One region of the Pseudomonas helmanticensis genome, then DNA from elsewhere that is predicted to be linked to it. Evidence: predicted binding sites of a transcription regulator. Region 1 holds the regulator's gene; each other region holds the start of a gene.
What was found. The regulator FliA, encoded in region 1, starts transcription of late flagellar genes. The targets are predictions, from matches to a motif close to CTAAAGTTTNNNNNNNNNNNGCCGNTAA.

Region 2: QOL84_RS28960 (methyl-accepting chemotaxis protein) is a predicted target of FliA. The motif match lies at 1,709-1,736, and genes of this name have one in related genera.
Region 3: QOL84_RS06050 (methyl-accepting chemotaxis protein) is a predicted target of FliA. The motif match lies at 2,305-2,332, and genes of this name have one in related genera.

The regions. Positions count from the first base shown of each region.
Region 1 is NZ_FXUY01000001.1:2,530,917-2,535,694, reverse strand. Features, by position in the region: gene flhF (flagellar biosynthesis GTPase FlhF) at 1-923, shown strand, start outside; gene fleN (flagellar synthesis regulator FleN) at 1,040-1,870, shown strand; gene fliA (RNA polymerase sigma factor FliA) at 1,867-2,607, shown strand; gene QOL84_RS11205 (chemotaxis response regulator CheY) at 2,774-3,145, shown strand; gene QOL84_RS11200 (protein phosphatase CheZ) at 3,164-3,952, shown strand; gene QOL84_RS11195 (chemotaxis protein CheA) at 4,007-4,778, shown strand, end outside.
Region 2 is NZ_FXUY01000002.1:1,375,871-1,380,648, reverse strand. Features, by position in the region: gene QOL84_RS28960 (methyl-accepting chemotaxis protein) at 1-1,673, opposite strand, end outside; gene QOL84_RS28955 (M48 family metallopeptidase) at 1,936-2,754, shown strand; gene QOL84_RS28950 (hypothetical protein) at 2,796-3,305, opposite strand; gene QOL84_RS28945 (TMEM165/GDT1 family protein) at 3,440-4,027, opposite strand; yybP-ykoY riboswitch at 4,115-4,239, opposite strand; gene QOL84_RS28940 (methyltransferase) at 4,290-4,778, opposite strand, start outside.
Region 3 is NZ_FXUY01000001.1:1,339,532-1,344,309, forward strand. Features, by position in the region: gene QOL84_RS06030 (LysR substrate-binding domain-containing protein) at 1-444, shown strand, start outside; gene QOL84_RS06035 (MmcQ/YjbR family DNA-binding protein) at 441-800, shown strand; gene QOL84_RS06040 (DUF1294 domain-containing protein) at 899-1,327, opposite strand; gene QOL84_RS06045 (undecaprenyl-diphosphate phosphatase) at 1,324-2,154, opposite strand; gene QOL84_RS06050 (methyl-accepting chemotaxis protein) at 2,460-4,094, shown strand; gene pnuC (nicotinamide riboside transporter PnuC) at 4,240-4,778, shown strand, end outside.

The sequences.
Region 1 (4,778 bases):
TGCGTTTTGAATTGAACAGCCTGCGCGAGCTGATGGAAGTGCAGCTCGGCACCCTGGCCTGGAATCAGCTGCAAGGCAGCCGTCCGGCGCAAGCCAATCTGTATCGTCGTCTGCAACGCATCGGTTTGTCCGGTCCGTTGTCGCGCGACTTGCTGTCGATGATTACCGATATCGAAGAGCCGCGTCAGGCCTGGCGCATGTTGCTTGCGCATCTGGCGCGGATGATTGCCGTACCGGAAGTCGAGCCGCTGGAAGAGGGCGGTGTGATTGCCATGGTCGGCCCTGCCGGCATGGGCAAGACCACCACGCTGGCCAAGCTCGCCGCGCGTTATGTGCTCAAGTACGGCGCGCAGAATGTCGCGCTGGTGAGCATGGACAGCTTCCGCATCGGTGCGCAGGAACAACTGAAGACGCTGGGCCGCATTCTCAATGTGCCGGTGACTCACGTCGATCCGGGCCAATCGCTGGTTCAGGCACTGGATCCATTGCTGCGCAAACGCGTGGTGTTGATCGATACTGCGGGCCTGCAAGCCAGCGATCCGGCCCTGCGCATGCAGCTCGAAAGCCTCGCCGGTCGTGGCATTCGCTCAAAAAATTATCTGGTCTTGGCAACCACCAGCCAGAAACAGGTTCTAACCGCCGCTTATCACAGTTACAAGCGTTGCGGGCTAGCCGGGTGCATCCTGACTAAACTGGATGAAACGGCCAGCCTTGGCGAAGTGTTAAGCCTGGCGATCAGTCATGAATTGCCGGTCGCGTACCTGACCGATGGCCCACGGATTCCGGATGATCTGCATCTGCCGCGCCGTCATCAACTGGTCAGCCGCGCCGTCAGCGTGCAAATGCAGGAAGAACCCAGCGAAGAAGCCATGGCTGACATGTTCGCTGATATCTATCACAGCCCGACCAAGCAGGTAGGCTGAGGTATTCATGAATAATTTTTGTACCTACATCGATGGTCTGCCATGCATTGTTCCGGTTGTGAACGCGCAGCCAGTAATGTGGCCTCCGTCTATGCAAGACAAGGTAAAGAAATAACATGGGCAGCATGCATCCCGTACAGGTGATCGCGGTGACCGGCGGCAAAGGTGGCGTCGGGAAGACTAACGTGTCAGTGAACTTGTCCCTGGCGCTGGCAGAGCTTGGCCGTCGGGTCATGTTGCTGGACGCCGATCTGGGGCTGGCGAACGTCGACGTTCTGCTGGGGTTGACCCCCAAACGCACGCTGGCCGACGTCATCGAAGGCCGCTGCGAATTGCGCGACGTGCTGTTGCAAGGCCCGGGCGGGATCCGCATCGTGCCTGCCGCCTCCGGCACGCAGAGCATGGTGCACCTGAGCCCGGCGCAACACGCCGGCCTGATTCAGGCGTTCAGCGACATCGGCGACAATCTCGACGTACTGGTGATCGACACCGCTGCGGGTATTGGTGACTCGGTAGTCAGTTTCGTGCGCGCAGCGCAGGAAGTGTTGCTGGTGGTCTGCGATGAGCCGACTTCTATCACCGATGCCTACGCGCTGATCAAATTGCTCAACCGCGATTACGGCATGAACCGCTTCCGCGTGCTGGCCAACATGGCGCAGAGCCCTCAGGAAGGGCGCAACCTGTTCGCCAAGTTGACCAAGGTCACGGATCGCTTCCTTGACGTCGCTCTACAATACGTCGGCGCCGTGCCGTACGACGAAAGTGTGCGCAAGGCCGTGCAGAAGCAGCGCGCCGTCTATGAAGCCTTCCCGCGTTCCAAGTGCGCACTGGCGTTCAAGGCGATCGCGCAGAAAGTCGATACCTGGCCGTTGCCGGCCAACCCGCGTGGCCATCTTGAATTTTTCGTCGAGCGCCTCGTGCAGCAAACGGCAGGGCCCGTGTTATGACCGCTAGCGGTATGAACTACTACAAGAAGTCGGCACGCGACGCTCAGTACGAGCTGATCGAGCGTTACGCGCCGCTGGTCAAACGCATTGCTTACCACTTGCTGGCACGGTTGCCGGCGAGTGTGCAGGTCGAAGACCTGATTCAGGCCGGGATGATCGGCCTGCTCGAAGTCTCGACCAAATATGACGCCAGCAAAGGCGCCAGTTTCGAAACGTACGCGGGCATTCGAATCCGCGGCGCGATGCTCGACGAAGTGCGCAAAGGGGACTGGGCGCCACGCTCGGTTCACCGCAATACCCGTATGGTCAGTGACGCAATTCGCTCAATTGAAGCTAAAACCGGCCGTGACGCTAAAGATCACGAGGTTGCAGCCGAACTCCAATTGAGTCTCGACGATTACTACGGGATTTTGAATGACACCTTGGGCAGCCGCCTGTTCAGTTTCGACGACCTGTTGCAGGACGGCGAACACGAAGGGCTGCACGAGGATGGCGCGAGTGCTCATCTCGAGCCGTCGCGCGATCTGGAAGATGAACGCTTCCAGGCAGCGCTGGCGGACGCGATTGCCAATTTGCCGGAGCGTGAGCGACTGGTGTTGGCGCTGTACTACGACGAAGAGCTGAACCTCAAGGAAATCGGTGAAGTCCTTGGCGTCAGTGAATCGCGGGTCAGCCAGTTACACAGCCAGTGCGCGGCCCGTTTGCGGGGGCGTTTGGGGGAGTGGCGAGCGCGCTGAAGGCAGTGTGGGGACACTGCGAACGAGGCTGGTGCGGTGATGAACGGCACCGGTCTTGCTCTGTTGTGCTCCAGACAGTCTTCGAGTGCTGCGCCGATTGATTGAAGTGGCGCGTCCAGGTGCTGGGCGCGTTTAAGACTGCTTGGAGGTCGAATTGAACAAAGACATGAAAATCCTCATCGTTGATGACTTCTCAACGATGCGGCGGATCATCAAGAACCTGCTGCGTGATCTTGGGTTCACCAACACCGTCGAGGCTGACGATGGCGTGACTGCCATTCCAGTGCTCAACAGCGGAAGCATCGACTTTCTGGTAACAGACTGGAACATGCCGGGCATGACCGGTATCGACCTGCTGCGCCACGTGCGCGCCGATGAAAAACTCAAGCACCTGCCGGTATTGATGGTGACTGCCGAAGCCAAGCGCGAGCAGATCATCGAGGCCGCTCAGGCCGGTGTGAACGGCTACGTAGTCAAACCTTTCACGGCTCAGGCGTTGAAAGACAAAATCGAGAAGATTTTCGAACGCATCGGCTGATGAACGCGCGGGGGAGCTATGGAGCATAACGAATCTTCACAGGGCGATTTCGAGTCGACCCTGAAAAAACACGCGGTCGAACTGGTCGAGAGCCTTGAAAAAGGCAGGTTCGGCGACGCTGTGCAACTGATCCATGAGCTCAATCAGACCCGTGACCGTGGCCTGTATCAGGAAGTCGGCAAGCTCACACGTGAACTGCACAGTGCGATCGTCAACTTCCAGATCGACCCGAACATGCCGCAGGCCGAGGAAGTGTCGCAAATCACCGACGCCACCGAACGCCTTGGCTATGTGGTCAAGCTGACGGAAGCCGCGGCCAACCGCACCATGGATCTGGTGGAAAGCGCCACGCCGGTGGTCAATGGTCTGGCCGATGAAGCCCAGACCTTGAGCGCCGATTGGGGCCGCTTCATGCGTCGCGAGGTCGGGGCTGAAGAGTTCCGCGAACTGGCGCGCCGGGTCGACGGTTTTCTGTCACGCAGCAGCACGGACAACCGTGCGGTGTCGAGCAATCTCAACGACATCCTGCTGGCTCAGGATTACCAGGATCTGACCGGTCAGGTGATCAAGCGTGTGACCCAACTGGTCACCGAAGTCGAAAGCAATTTGCTCAAACTCGTGCTCATGGCCAGTCAGGTCGACCGCTTTGCGGGCATCGAACATGACCGCGCCGCGATGCTTGCAGAAAAAGATCCACAAAAACATCTCTCGCAGGGTGAAGGTCCGCAGATTCATGCCGATAAACGAGAAGACGTTGTGTCCGGTCAGGACGATGTGGACGATTTGTTATCCAGCCTTGGATTCTAGAGTTGTGGAATTTTAGGTTTTTTGGGTTTTTAGACCTGTAGGAGCACCCCATTAATGAGCTTCGGCGCCGATGAAGAGATCCTTCAGGATTTCCTGGTTGAGGCCGGCGAGATTCTTGAGCAACTGTCCGAACAACTGGTCGAGCTGGAAAGCCGCCCGGATGACGCAGATCTGCTCAACGCAATTTTTCGCGGTTTCCACACTGTAAAAGGGGGCGCCGGCTTCCTTCAGCTCAATGAGCTGGTGGAGTGCTGTCACATCGCCGAAAACGTGTTCGACATCCTGCGCAAGGGTGAACGTCGCGTTGATGCAGAACTGATGGACGTTGTCCTCGAAGCACTGGACGCGGTGAACAGCATGTTCACTGAGGTTCGTGAGCGTGCACCGATCACCGCTGCAACCCCGGAACTGCTGGCCGCCCTCGCGCGCCTGGCCGAACCGCAATCGGCGGACGCAGCCCCGGCATCGCCGGTGGCTGAAATGATCGAAGAGCTGGTTGGCGAAGGCGATTCGGGCGACATCACCGATAACGAATTTGAACAGCTGCTGGATTCGCTGAACGCCGTCAAGGCCGAAGCCGAAGCCCCGGCCGCTGCTGCCCCTGCGCAAACTGCCAATGAAGCAGCCAGCGATGAAATCACCGATGCCGAGTTCGAGTCGTTGCTCGATCAACTGCACGGCAAAGGCCAGTTCGCGGTTGATGCCGTGGCTCCTGCGGCGGCAACGCCTGCGGCGCCTGCCAAGGGCGACAACTCCGACATCACTGACGACGAATTCGAAGCATTGCTCGACCAGTTGCACGGCAAAGGCAACTTCGCCGTCGATG
Region 2 (4,778 bases), on a different contig from region 1:
TTGGTCTGCTCGGCAATCCCGCGTATCGCCGTGAGGATCGCGTTGATGTTCTCGCTGTCCTTGGCCAGCGTCTGCACCACACCTACAGCCTTGCCGATTTCCAGCGCGAGTACGCCGATCGAGTTCGATGTATCGCGGACGATCTGCATGCCCTGACTGGCCGCCTGATCGGCATGGCTGGCCGCTTGCGCCGCCTGCGTCGCATTGCGCGCAACGTCCTGGGCGGTGGCGGTCATTTCCTGCACCGCTGTTGCAACCTGATCGATCTCGGCCATTTGTTTCTGGATGCCGATGTTGGTGCGAATGGCGATGTCGGCGGTGTGTTCCGAAGAATCGCTGACGCTCTGCACTGACGTCACCACTTGCGTGATCATCGCCTGCAACTTGGCGAGAAAGGTGTTGAAGCCCTTGGCGATCGAGCCCAGTTCATCGCTGCGATCACTGCTCAGGCGGCGGGTCAGATCACCCTCACCTTGAGCGATGTCATTGAGCATCGCGACCATCTGCTTCAGCGGCCGGGCAATGCCGTGGCCGACCAGCCAGATCACCAGCAAACCAATGCCGGCGATGAGCAGACCGACCATGGCCATGCCGAAGGTGTCGGACTTGCGTTGGGCATCGAGATCACCCTGCAGTTTTTGCAGGTCCGCCATCACCGCGTTGAGCGGCAGTTGCAGCATCAGCGTCCAGCGCGCGTCGGTCTGGCCGATGCCGAATGGCAGGTACAGTTCGATGCGGCCTTTGTCCTTGTTGACGGAATAGGTGACTTCGCCGCGTTTGAGATTGGCCATGTTGGCCGTCTGTTCGGCATCGAGGATGTCGCTGACTTTCTCGCCGAATTTGCTCGGGTCCTTGGTGTAGGCAACGATCCGGCCATTGCCGCCGATCAGGGCCATTTGCCCGGCGCCGCTGTAGAGTTTCTGGTTGGCTGCGAGGAGCATTTCCTGAATGAAGTTTACCGACAGGTCGGCGCCGACGATGCCTTGGAACGTGCCATTGAGCATGATCGGTTCAATAAAGGAGGCGAGCATGACGATCTTGTCGCCGACCTTGTAGGGCGCCGGATCGATCACGCAGGATTTTTTACTCTCTTTCGAACACAGGTAGTACTCGCTGGCGCGCACGCCGGTGGACAGGGTTTTCTGGTCGTCGACGTCGACCAGTTTGTCCAGGCCGAGGGTGCCGTCGTCATTGCGGAACCACCACGGCAGAAAGCGCCCGTTGGCGGCATCGATGCCAACCACGCTGGTGCCGACGTAAGCCGCGTCATTGTGGTCCAGCGCGTTTTTTTCCCAGCCGATGTAGGTGCCGAGAATCTTCGGGTTCTTTTCGACGTTCTCTTTGATCAGGCTGATCAACTGCTCGCGGCTGACGCTCAGGCGCGGCTGGCCATCGGCGCCCGGCGTGCCGAGCAGGGCGTTGACCCGTACCAGCCCGCCGGCAATCAACAGCGGCGCTTCGAGTTCGCGCTGGATCTGGCTGACCTGGGTTTGTGCCAGCGAAGTCAGGCGCTGCTCGATGACTTGCTCGAATTGCGCCTGGGTGCGCTGCTGCACCATCTCTTGCGTGCGCGCACCGGAAAACAGCGCGTACAGCACCAGCGCGGCCACCACGCTAAGGACGATGGCGCCGGCGAGGGCGGCAACGGAAAACTGGATCGACTTGAACTTCATGGGAGCTCCGCACGCAAGAGGACGTCTGCGGTGATGTATCGGCAGGCGGCATTGGGCCATGAGTGCAAGCCGGTGCAATTACAAGCCGATGTCGCAAATGGATCTGTGCGCGACGCAGTAGCACGGGACTTGGCAGTCGCTGTGAATTTTTTACGACAGCTCTGGTGGGAAACGTCTGAAAGTCGTTGCAGCACGTCCGTTGTATCTGGCGTCGATACAATTACCCGCCTAGGATACGCGCAGGTTTTCAGGGAGCTTTTGAATGAACAAGACATTGGTTGTAAGTGCACTGAGCGCAGCGCTGTTGCTGGCCGGTTGTCAGTCGGTCAACACCACCAGCGGCGGTGCCGTGGGTGTGGAGCGCAAGCAGTACATGTTCAGCATGCTGTCCTCGCAAGAGGTCGACCAGATGTATGCCCAGTCGTATCAGAAGACTGTCGGTGAAGCCTCCAGCAAGGGTGTGCTGGACAAGACCAGTCCTGAGGCCAAACGGGTTCAGGCAATTGCCAATCGCTTGATCGCCCAGGCGCCGAATTTCCGTCCGGATGCGGCGCAATGGCAGTGGGAAGTCAATCTGATCAAGAGCGATGAGCTCAATGCCAACTGTGGGCCTGGCGGCAAGATCATTTTCTACACCGGGCTGATCGACAGTCTGAAACTGACCGACGATGAAATCGCTGCGGTCATGGGCCATGAAATCGCCCACGCCCTGCGCGAGCACGGTCGTGAAGCGATGTCCAAGGCCTACGGGATTGAAATGGCCAAGCAGGGCGCGGGTGCATTGCTGGGTCTGGGTCAGGACAGTCTGGCGCTGGCCGACACCGTGGCCAACTACGGCATGACCCTGCCGAACAGCCGCGCCAACGAAAACGAAGCGGATCTTATTGGTCTGGAGTTGGCCGCACTCGCCGGCTACAACCCGAACGCCGCGATCACCTTGTGGAACAAGATGAGCAAGGCGTCGGAAGGTGCGCCGCCGGAGTTCATGAGCACTCACCCAGCCTCGGCCAGCCGGATTGCCTCGTTGCAGGCGGCGATCCCGAAAGTCATGCCGCTGTACGAACAGGCCCCGAAATCCTGAGTAAAAAAGGCGCTCTCACCGCGAGAGCGCCTTGACCCGTTTTACTTGCCGGGCTGCGCATTGGCAAAGTTGTCTCTTAGCACCGAGCCTGGTGAGGGCAGTAGATAATCGATGAAGATGTAATTACCGCGCGAGTTGTAGTCATGATCTTTCCCGAACACGAGGAAGAACTCGCACTCAAACTCGAATTCTCGAGCGTCCTTTTTGGTGAAGTTGATCCTGAACGGATTTCCCGCACCGTCTGAAATGGTGAAGTGGGTCGGCGTGCCTGCGGCAGGAAACGTCCAATAGTAACTGTCGGATGAGTCGCTCTCGTATTGAGCGGCACGAGTGCTGTAACCGCCAACGTTTTGCACGAGCAAATCGGCTCTTCCATCAAGATATTCCAGTTCTTTCAGGCCGTTCTCGGTGCGCCCTGTCAGCAGGAAATGCACCCGTTTCGGATCAGTTTTATCCACGGTCGCCGTGTACACACAAGAGTGGCTGAAAGGCGTGTAGGGAATGATGATGCCGGACGCGGTTAACTTGGAGTAATGCTTGGGCGTAGTCATGATTACGATCCTTGTGAAGTGCAGTGAGATCAGAATTCATGAATGTATGCCCGTTAATACGGTGACGATAGCTGTCAATTCTGACAGCTATCGACCGCATTTTATTGATAGGTAATTTGTATCGGCAGTGGGCGTTACCCAACCCACCCGCTGCTCTGCATTGCCTTGTACACCGCAACGATCGCCAGAATCATGAACGCCGAAGCCGCGAGGCGACGGATCAGGGTCAGCGGCAGTTTGTCTGCGGCAAAATTACCCGCCAGAACCACCGGCACGTTGGCAATCAACATGCCGGCGGTGGTGCCGAGAATCACCAGCCACAGATCCGGGTATTGCGCGGCGAGCATCACTGTCGCGACCTGCGTCTTGTCGCCCATTTCGGCGAGGAAGAACGCAATCAGCGTGGTCAGGAAAGGCCCGAACTTGCGTGCGGTACTGGTTTCATCGTCGTCCATTTTGTCCGGGACCAGCGTCCACAGCGCCGTGGCCGTGAAGCTCGCGGCGAGGATCCAGTGCAGCGTTGCATTCGAGAAGAAGCTGCCGAACCAGGCGCCTACCGCACCGGCTGCTGCGTGGTTGGCCAGGGTCGCAGCGACAATACCGGCAATGATCGGCCAGGGTTTGCGAAAGCGAGCGGCGAGAATCAGCGCGAGCAGTTGCGTCTTGTCGCCAATTTCGGCCAAGGCAACGATTGCGGTGGGAACGAGTAACGAGTCCAGCATCAGGATTTCCTAAGGGGCGGGTCGACACGGCTATGACACGTACAGCCTTCCCGCCCCGGGTAAGGTGTGCGTGTCATAGGTCTTGTCAAACCCTGCGATCCGTCTGCTGCGGACGCTTGGGTCGCATACGCCATGATCTGAGGATCAAGTATGTTGACGTATGCCGGACGAGCTTGGCGCTCGTGGGAGACTACTCCCCTAGGACGGAGCGGATTCTGCCTTCGCAAAACCGATTGAGCAAGCCTCTTTTTTAAAAGAAGTTTCAGCCGCGCTTGGCCCGGTAGATGCGGAAACCATTGCCTTCGGCCTTGATTGAGCAGACGCCGAGATGCTCTTCGATCAACGGCTGATACTTGAGGAAGCTGTTGGCGACCAAGCGCAGTTCGCCGCCGTTTTTCAGATGTTTTGCTGCTTTTCGCAGCAAGTTCTCGGTCGCGAAATAATCGGTGTGCACGCCGACATGGAACGGTGGATTGCTCAGGATTGCGTTCAAACCCATCGGCGCAGCGTCGATCCCATCCCCGGTCAGCACTTCAGCTTCCAGACCGTTGGCAGCCAGCGTCAGACGGCTGCTGGCGGCGGCGAATGCATCGACATCGAGCAGCGTCACCTGATTGTGCGGATAGCGACGTTTGACCGCAGCCCCCAACACGCCAGCGCCGCAACCGAAGTCGAGAAGATGGCCGCTTGGCAGTTTGTCCAGATGCTCCAGAAGCAGAGCGCTGCCGCGATCGAGGCGACCGTGGCTGAA
Region 3 (4,778 bases), 1.2 Mb from region 1:
GTTACCCGGCGCTTGCGTCAGGCGCAAATGGTGGTGATCGCCAGCCCGGCGTTTCTTCAAGGCAAAGAGATCAATCATCCGCAGGATTTGAAGAATCTTCCCGCGCTGGGCGCGCTGGAAGCGGATCGCATGGTCCACGTTCGTTTGCTTGATCAAAAAGGCAAAAGCTTCGAACTGAGCATGGAAGCGCGGCTGGGCATCGACGACTTTATCGTGCGCAAGGCCTGCGTACTGGCCGGCCAAGGCTTCACGATGCTGCCGATGATGTATTGCGAAAGCGAATTGAAAAACGGCACGCTGGTGCAGATGCTACCGGAGTGGTCGCTGCCCGGCGGCTGGCTGCAAGCGGTGTATCCGCATCGGCGTGGAGTGATGCCGGCGGTGCGCGCGTGGATCGATCACCTGGTCGAATCGTTCAATGCCTGTGGGGAGCGCTTGTTATGAAAAAGGGAAAAATGAGCGAAGCGGATGTCGCCGCGTTCTGCCTGGCATTGCCCGGTGCGCGGGAAGACTACAAATGGGGTGGCGTGCGGGTGTTTTCGATTGCCGGCAACAAGATGTTCGCGTTGCAGGGTTTGCGTGGCGACTCACTGGCATTCAAGGTCGACAAGGATCTGTTTCTCGGTCATTGCGACCGCCCGGGCATTCACCCGGCACCGTATCTGGCGCGCGCGCAGTGGATCATCATGCACCCGCCCTACCCGCTGGGTGCTGAAGAGTTGCAGGGGTTGTTGCAGCGCTCGCACCAACTGGTGGTGAGCAAACTGCCAAAGAAAACCCAAATCGGCTTGTTGCTTTAACGCGCCCGTGTAGGAGCTGCCGAAGGCTGCGATCTTTTCTGCTTTTTAAAAGATCAAAGTCAAAAGATCGCAGCCTTCGGCAGCTCCTACAGGGGGGTTTAGAATCGTGACAGCAGGTTCGAGCCGAGGAATAGCTGGTCGATCCAGAACACCTGGTGCAACGCGACGATCACCCAGAACAGAATCTGGAACGACACCTTGCGCGTCTTGTGCCGGAACACCTGCTGGGCAATCAACGCACCCGGCCAGCCGCCGGCCAGTTCCACCGCGTGGAGGACGTTCTCCGGTGTGCGCCAGGCATCGGCGCGCGCCTTGCGCTTGTCTGCCCAATACATAAAGAACGCCAGCACGCTGACGATCGCGTAAGCGGCCAGCGGCACCGACGAAATTCCGCGCAGGCACATCGACAGTGAGCCGAACAACGGCAGCGCACAAACGATCAGCAGCACCAGCAGCTTCAACTTCAGATTCTGGATACTGCCCCCTGAAGGTCGCCCTTCAGGTCGGCGCGCGCGGGAATCACTCATGGCTTGGCCGCCGCCCAGTCGACCCAACCGAACTGCCAGGTGGCCAGAATCAGCAGACCGAACACGATCCGGTACCAGGCGAACGCCGCATAGCTGTGGCTGGCGATGAACTTGAGCAAGCCGCGCACGGCAATCATGGCGAAGATGAACGCGGTGACGAAACCGATCGCGAACACCGGGAAGTCCGCCGGCACGAACAGATGGCGGTACTTGAAGCCCGAATACACCGCCGCACCGACCATGGTCGGCATGGCGAGGAAGAACGAGAATTCGGTAGCCGTCTTGCGCGACAGGCCAAAGAGCAAGCCGCCAATGATCGTCGAGCCGGAACGTGAAGTCCCCGGAATCATCGCCAGGCACTGGGCGAAACCGACCTTCAAGGCGTCCTTCCAGGTGATCTCGTCGACGGTCTCGGCATGCACCTCATGCTGACGTTTTTCCGCCCACAACATGATGATGCCGCCAATCACCAGCGCGGTTGCCACGGTAATCGGATTGAACAGGTATTCGTGGATCAGATCGGCAAAGATCACGCCCAATACCAGCGCCGGCATAAAGGCGATCAGCAAGTTGGCGGTAAAGCGCCGTGCACTTGGCTGGGTCGGCAAACCGATGATTACATCGAAAATCTTGCGGCGAAACTCCCAGACCACCGCGAGGATCGCGCCGAGCTGGATAATGATATTGAACGCCATGGCCCGCTCACCACCGAAGTCGAGCAAGTCGGCAACGATGATCTGGTGTCCTGTACTTGAAATGGGCAAAAACTCCGTCAGCCCTTCTACAACTCCTAGTATCAGTGCCTGCAAGGCGGTCCAAAGATCCATCAATCCCCCAGAGAGCGATGCGCGGCGGCATGCCCCGATAGTATTTTTCTTACGTTCACTGCGATCAGCGTAGCCGTTTATTGCTGTACCGATTCCGCGCGTCAAGGATCCACAAAAAACGGTCAAAATTCCGTGAAATATCAACCTGGATTCAGGTTTTCCCGCGCGGGGCCGAAATCCTATCAGACAAGCCGTAATAGCGCTGCCGCGTTATACGACTTGGGTCGCGTATGCCCGATCACCTGAATGTGGTTGGATGCTGGCGTTGATTTATGACAAGAACAAGAAACCGGAGTGACAGCGTTATGAACAGCTTGCGCAGTGTGTCGATCAGCCGACGCTTGTGGCTCATCTTGATTGTGGCGGTGGTCATGTTGTTGACCTTGGGCGCGTTGATGCTCAAGCAGATCCACGATGATCTGTATCACGCCAAAGCGCAGAAAACCCAGCACGTGGTGCAGACCGCCAGCGGCCTGCTCAGCTATTACCACGACCTGGAAACCGCCGGCACCTTGAGCAAGGATGCCGCCCAGAAGCAGGCGCTGACGGCGATTCGCGGCCTGCGTTACGACCAGAGTGACTACTTCTGGATCAACGACCTCACGCCCGTGATGGTCATGCACCCGACCAACCCTAAACTCGAAGGCCAGAACCTCTCGGCGATCCGCGATCCGGACGGTTTTGCGGTGTTCAACGAGATGGTTGCGATTGCCAAAGCAAAAGGCGCCGGCATGGTCGACTACCGCTGGCCGAAACCCGGCGCCAGCGAGCCAGTGGCGAAGACGTCCTATGTGAAACTCTTCGAACCGTGGGGCTGGGTGATCGGCTCCGGCGTCTACATCGACGACGTCCAGGCTGAGTTTCAGGGCCAGGTGATCAAGGCCTCGGCCATCGGCCTGGTGATTGCGCTGATCATGGCGCTGCTGGTGATCCTGATCGCCCGCAGCATCGTCCGGCCGCTGCAGGAAACCGTCAACGCCATGGCCAATATTGCCAGCGGCGAAAGCGACCTGACCCGTAGTCTCGATACCCATGGCCAGGACGAAGTCACCGAGCTTGCTCATCACTTCAACGCGTTCACGGCGAAACTGCGCCGGGTGATCGGCGACCTGCAGGTTTCCGCCAGCGCCCTCGGGCAGTCTTCGAGTGAATTGGGCAACGATGCCACGCAAGCCCAGCAACGCAGCCAGCAGCAATCACAACAGATGGAGCTGGTGGCCACGGCAATCAACGAAGTGACCTATGGCGTGCAGGATGTGGCGAAGAATGCCGAGCATGCCGCCAGCGAAATGCGTGACGCCGAAGCACAGGCGCAACAGGGCCAGATCAATATCGACGGCAGCCTGCAACAGATCGACAAGCTCTCGGGCACCATTGATCAAGCCGTCGAAGTGATTCGCACGCTGGCGGCGGAAAGCACGCAGATCGGCAGCGTACTGGAAGTGATTCGCTCGATTGCCGAGCAGACCAATCTGCTCGCGCTCAACGCGGCTATCGAAGCGGCGCGGGCTGGCGAACAAGGGCGCGGTTTTGCCGTGGTCGCAGACGAAGTGCGTTTGCTTGCCCAGCGCACACAGAAGTCGACGGCGGAAATCCAGTCGATGATCGAGCGCCTGCAAAATCATTCCGAAGCCGCTGTGCGGGTGATTGGCGACAGCAGCAAGGCCTCGCAACTGACCATTGAACAGGCCGGATTGGCCGGTGCCAGCCTGAATGCCATCGGACAGGCCCTGCGTAATCTCAATGGCTTGAATGCATCGATTGCCAGCGCGACGTTGCAGCAGGCGCATGTGGTCGAGGACATCAACCAGAACGTCACGCAGGCGGCCGGACTTTCGCACAGCACCGCCATCGCTGCCGAACAGTCGAGTGCGGCCAGCCTGAAGCTCGGCCAACTGAGCGAACAACTGAACGGCCTGCTGCGCCAGTTCCGCGTCTGACACCCCCTGTAGGAGTGAGCCTGCTCGCGATCGCGTCCGTCAGCCAACATTTGCGTTGCTGACACACCGTTATCGCGAGCAGGCTCACTCCTACAGGTTTTTGGGTACAATCCGCTCCCTTCTTCGACTCCCTCCAGGAACCCACATGTCCGGGCTTGAACTGTTTGCCGCCGCTCTCGGTGTGATTGCCGTCTGGCTGACGGTCAAACAGAATCCATGGTGCTGGCCGATCGGGCTGGTCATGGTGCTGCTCTACAGCTGGATCTTCTTTGAAGTGAAGCTGTATTCGGACATGTTGTTGCAGGTGATTTACGCCGCTTTGCAGATCTACGGCTGGTGGCAATGGACCCGGGCCGGAACGATGCACGACGGCCGCGAGGTCACGCGGCTCGACCAGCGTTCGATTCTGCAGGGATTGAGCGCGGGTGCCGTCGGCAGTTTGCTGCTCGGTGCGGCCATGGCTCACTGGACCGATGCCGCACAACCGTGGCTCGATGCCGCGCTCACCGGTTTCAGTCTGGTCGCACAATTGTGGATGGCGCAGAAACGCCTGCAATGCTGGGCGTTGTGGTTCGTGCTCGATGTGATTTTCGTCGGCCTGTTCATCTATAAGGGGCTTTACCTCACTGCGGCCTTGTACGGCCTGTTCACCCTGCTCGCGGTGCAAGGCTGGCGCGAATGGCG